2 regions of the Psychrobacillus sp. FSL K6-2836 genome follow, and region 1 is predicted to be linked to the other one. Evidence: a T-box and tRNA genes for the amino acid it is inferred to sense, from the RefSeq annotation. Region 1 holds a T-box; the other holds one or more tRNA genes.
What was found. The T-box of region 1 lies ahead of lysS (lysine--tRNA ligase). A T-box ahead of a tRNA ligase gene usually reads a tRNA of that ligase, here a tRNA-Lys.
Positions count from the first base shown of each region.

Region 2: it has a tRNA-Lys gene. The T-box ahead of lysS (lysine--tRNA ligase) is inferred to sense a tRNA for this amino acid. The anticodon was not compared.

Region 1 is NZ_JBBOOM010000001.1:3,298,203-3,300,570, forward strand. Features, by position in the region: gene yhaM (3'-5' exoribonuclease YhaM) at 1-189, shown strand, start outside; T-box leader at 440-709, shown strand; gene lysS (lysine--tRNA ligase) at 809-2,269, shown strand.
Region 2 is NZ_JBBOOM010000001.1:3,617,489-3,619,856, reverse strand. Features, by position in the region: tRNA gene MKY37_RS17480 (tRNA-Gly) at 1-74, opposite strand; tRNA gene MKY37_RS17475 (tRNA-Phe) at 82-157, opposite strand; tRNA gene MKY37_RS17470 (tRNA-Asp) at 361-436, opposite strand; tRNA gene MKY37_RS17465 (tRNA-Met) at 440-514, opposite strand; tRNA gene MKY37_RS17460 (tRNA-Ser) at 568-660, opposite strand; tRNA gene MKY37_RS17455 (tRNA-Ile) at 671-747, opposite strand; tRNA gene MKY37_RS17450 (tRNA-Met) at 754-827, opposite strand; tRNA gene MKY37_RS17445 (tRNA-Ala) at 851-926, opposite strand; tRNA gene MKY37_RS17440 (tRNA-Pro) at 939-1,015, opposite strand; tRNA gene MKY37_RS17435 (tRNA-Arg) at 1,021-1,097, opposite strand; tRNA gene MKY37_RS17430 (tRNA-Leu) at 1,113-1,201, opposite strand; tRNA gene MKY37_RS17425 (tRNA-Gly) at 1,217-1,291, opposite strand; tRNA gene MKY37_RS17420 (tRNA-Leu) at 1,309-1,393, opposite strand; tRNA gene MKY37_RS17415 (tRNA-Lys) at 1,419-1,491, opposite strand; tRNA gene MKY37_RS17410 (tRNA-Thr) at 1,498-1,573, opposite strand; tRNA gene MKY37_RS17405 (tRNA-Val) at 1,589-1,664, opposite strand; rRNA gene rrf (5S ribosomal RNA) at 1,690-1,805, opposite strand; rRNA gene MKY37_RS17395 (23S ribosomal RNA) at 1,927-2,368, opposite strand, start outside.

The DNA of each region.
Region 1 (2,368 bases):
GGTAAAGAAGAATGGGGTAGCCCAAAACGTCCTGCACTCCGTGAAGCTGAGATGCTGCATTATATCGATAATATTGATGCAAAAATGAATATGCTCAATCGTGCACTAGATAAAACAAACCCAGGTGAATTCACCGAGCGATTATTCCCACTTGAAAATCGTTCATTTTATAAGCCTACATTTGAGTAAAAGAAAAGCGTAAAAGGTATAAAGCCTTTACGCTTTTTTAGTTAGGCTATGTTTAAGGAAAAGATGATCTATCGCAAAATGGAAATATGACAACTAACCTGCCTCTGATTAAATTAGTTCCAACTCAAAGTGAAGGAATGTACTTCAAATAACACTGCGGTTTAGTTGAACAAGAAAATTAACCCTATAATATACGTATTGACATTGACTTAATCATTTCTTTAGGCTAATGTATTTATAATTAATAGAATATTCGGCTATGATGAGAAGAGTAATTTTGATTCTTTATTTCCAGAGAGCTCCTGTAGGTGGGAAGGAGTAATAATGATCTTTATGAAAAAAGGCTCAGAGCTTCGCACGGATCTAAGATTGATTGCTTAGTGATACTGCGACGGGATCTCCCGTTAAAGAGATAGGGTATAATCAATTACTATTAAATTGCCGTACCCGAAGAGGTTGATATGGCGACATATCAATAAACTGAGGTGGTAACACGGAGCTATAAACTCTCGTCCTCAAGATGAATAATCTTGGGGGTGGGAGTTTTTTTGTTGTTTAGAAATATGAATCCGAATTATAAAAATTTAAAATACAAACTATAGGAATGGAGTGCAATAGAGTGAGTAATGAACAAACAACCCTTAGAATAGAAAAATTAGAGACTTTAAGATCGCAGGGGGTACCAGTATATCCTGAAAGATTTTCGACAAACTACGAACTTTACAAAGCATCTTCACTTGAGGATGGAACATTAGGGGTTCGAGTTGCAGGAAGAATCATGGGGATTCGTCAGTTTAGTAAATTTAGTTTCATCACAATTTCAGACATTCAAGGTAATTTACAACTTCTTCTGAAAAAAGAAGAGATTGGGGACCAAGCTTTTAATGATTTCATCGACTTTTTTGATATAGGTGATTTTATTGGTGTTGAAGGAAATATGTATTCTACGAACACGAACGAAAAAACGCTCCGTATCGAAAATTATGTTTTGCTTGGAAAAGCTTTACACACACTACCAGATAAATGGCATGGATTAAGCAATATTGACACCCGTTATAGACAACGTTATTTAGATTTAATGATGACAAAGGAAACGCAAAATCGCATGTTAATACGAACAAAATTAGTGCGGGCAGTTCGTAGATTTTTAGAAGAAAAAAACTTCTTAGAAGTAGAAACACCTGTGTTACAACATACTTCCTCTGGTGCTTTAGCAAGCCCATTTAGAACTTATCATAACTCGTTAGATACGGAATTAAATTTACGAATTGCACCAGAGACCTACTTAAAAAGACTAATTGTAGGTGGTTTTACAAAAGTATTTGAATTTGCTAAATGCTTTAGAAATGAAGGAATTAGTCCTCAACACCTTCAAGAATTTACAATGGTTGAAGGCTATGCAGCTTATTGGAACTATGAGGATACAATGGAACTCATGCGTGAAATGATTTTATATGTGCTTCAACAAACATTTAATACAACAATTATTAGTATAAAAGGACAAATGATTGATTTTTCATTAGAGTGGAACGTTGTTTCATTTAGGGATTTAATTCTAAAAGATACGGGTATTGATATTGATTTGTATCCAGATGTAAAAGACTTATATTATGAAACAAAGCAAAAAAACATTTATTTAGAGCATGAGAATGTAGAGACTTTAGGTAGAGGGAATTTTATTGATCTTCTATATAAAAAAATGTGTCGTCCACAATTAATAAAACCAACATTTTTAATCAAACACCCTATTGATTTATCACCATTGGCAAGAGCAAATGATGACAATTCAGCAATTACAGATCGATTTCAATTAGTAGTGAATGGTGCTGAGATTATCAATGCTTATTCAGAATTAGTTGATCCCATTGAACAAAGAAAACGTTTAGAGGCACAAGCCATTCTGAAAAGTGGTGGCGATTCAGAAGCAATGGAAATGGATGAAGACTACATATTAGCTATGGAATATGGTTTGCCTCCGATTTCTGGTTGGGGATTTGGGATTGAACGATTGTTAATGGTACTTACGGATAGCGATACAATTAAAGATTGTGTTTTATTTCCATTAACTAAAAAACTATAATTACTCAAAAAATAATGTTCAATACTTTGTCTAAATTGAAAGAAGAACATAAAAATGAAACTTACTCAAATTATAACTTTTACAATAAGCGCATTCGTT
Region 2 (2,368 bases), 320 kb from region 1:
TGGAGCGGGTGAAGAGAATCGAACTCTCATCATCAGCTTGGAAGGCTGAGGTTTTACCACTAAACTACACCCGCATTACTATGGTGGCTCAGGACGGAATCGAACCGCCGACACAAGGATTTTCAGTCCTTTGCTCTACCGACTGAGCTACTGAGCCTCTTCAGTTTGCACTAAGCTACGCATCTCTTCGTCAACTTCACTCGTTCAATCAGTCACGTACTTTAGTACGCTCCTTCTTTCGCTCGATTGCTTCCTCGACCTGCTTGCTTATTCCAAACTTCTAATCGATTTACGCTAAGCCTTTTGCTTATCCTAAATCAATAATTAATATGTATAAGGTTTGAAACTTATATAAATAAATGGCGGTCCCGACCGGGATCGAACCGGCGATCTCCTGCGTGACAGGCAGGCATGTTAACCGCTACACCACGGGACCATTTGGTTGCGGGGACAGGATTTGAACCTGCGACCTTCGGGTTATGAGCCCGACGAGCTACCACTGCTCCACCCCGCGACAATACAATACTTAAGGATAATTTATTACTTCCACAAACAATAAGATGAAAATGGAGGAGGAAGAGGGATTCGAACCCCCGCGCGGTATGACCCGCCTGTCGGTTTTCAAGACCGATCCCTTCAGCCAGACTTGGGTATTCCTCCAAGATATTGTTGGTGGACCTTGCAGGACTCGAACCTGCGACCGGACGGTTATGAGCCGTCTGCTCTAACCAACTGAGCTAAAGGTCCTTAAGATGGCGGCAGAGGGAGTCGAACCCACGACCTTTCGGGTATGAACCGAGTGCTCTAGCCAGCTGAGCTACACCGCCAAGATTTTCAAACTTTTTATAAATGGTGGAGCCTAGCGGGATCGAACCGCTGACCTCCTGCGTGCAAGGCAGGCGCTCTCCCAGCTGAGCTAAGGCCCCAAAAATAATAACTGGTCGGGAAGACAGGATTCGAACCTGCGACCCCTTGGTCCCAAACCAAGTGCTCTACCAAGCTGAGCTACTTCCCGTTATATGGTGCGCTCGGCAGGACTCGAACCTGCAACCTCTTGATTCGTAGTCAAGTGCTCTATCCAATTGAGCTACGAGCGCAATGTTTCATAAAAGTGGTGCCGAGGACCGGAATCGAACCGGTACGGTAGTCACCTACCGCAGGATTTTAAGTCCTGTGCGTCTGCCAGTTCCGCCACCCCGGCACTTTAGTGAATCTTTGGAGCGGAAGACGAGGTTCGAACTCGCGACCCCCACCTTGGCAAGGTGGTGTTCTACCACTGAACTACTTCCGCTCGGTTATTAAATTAAATGGTGCGGGTGAAGGGAGTCGAACCCCCACGCCTTGCGGCGCTAGATCCTAAGTCTAGTGCGTCTGCCAGTTCCGCCACACCCGCAATATATATTCACTATAAAAAGTGATGAGCCATGTAGGATTCGAACCTACGACCCTCTGATTAAAAGTCAGATGCTCTACCAACTGAGCTAATGGCTCGAAAAATGGTGCCGGAGAAAGGACTTGAACCCTCAACCTACTGATTACAAGTCAGTTGCTCTACCAGTTGAGCTACTCCGGCAGGAGTAAAATATTATGGTGGAGGATGACGGGCTCGAACCGCCGACCCTCTGCTTGTAAGGCAGATGCTCTCCCAGCTGAGCTAATCCTCCTGGGTAATTTATGTATTATTTGCAAGCCCAGCGACGTCCTACTCTCACAGGGGGAAACCCCCAACTACCATCGGCGCTAAAGAGCTTAACTTCCGTGTTCGGTATGGGAACGGGTGTGACCTCTTTGCCATCATCACTAGACCTGAATAATTATTGAAAGACAAGTTTTATTATAACAACCCTGTAGAATATTGCAAGAGTTTTTTAATAAAAAATTTATTCTTTCAAAACTGGATAAACGACATTGTTACGATAAACAAATTTGGTTAAGTCCTCGATCGATTAGTATTCGTCAGCTGCACATGTCGCCACGCTTCCACCCCGAACCTATCTACCTCATCGTCTTTGAGGGATCTTACTTACTTGCGTAATGGGAAATCTCATCTTGAGGGGGGCTTCGTGCTTAGATGCTTTCAGCACTTATCCCGTCCACACATAGCTACCCAGCGATGCTCTTGGCAGAACAACTGGTACACCAGCGGTGTGTCCATCCCGGTCCTCTCGTACTAAGGACAGCTCCTCTCAAATTTCCTACGCCCACGACGGATAGGGACCGAACTGTCTCACGACGTTCTGAACCCAGCTCGCGTACCGCTTTAATGGGCGAACAGCCCAACCCTTGGGACCGACTACAGCCCCAGGATGCGATGAGCCGACATCGAGGTGCCAAACCTCCCCGTCGATGTGGACTCTTGGGGGAGATA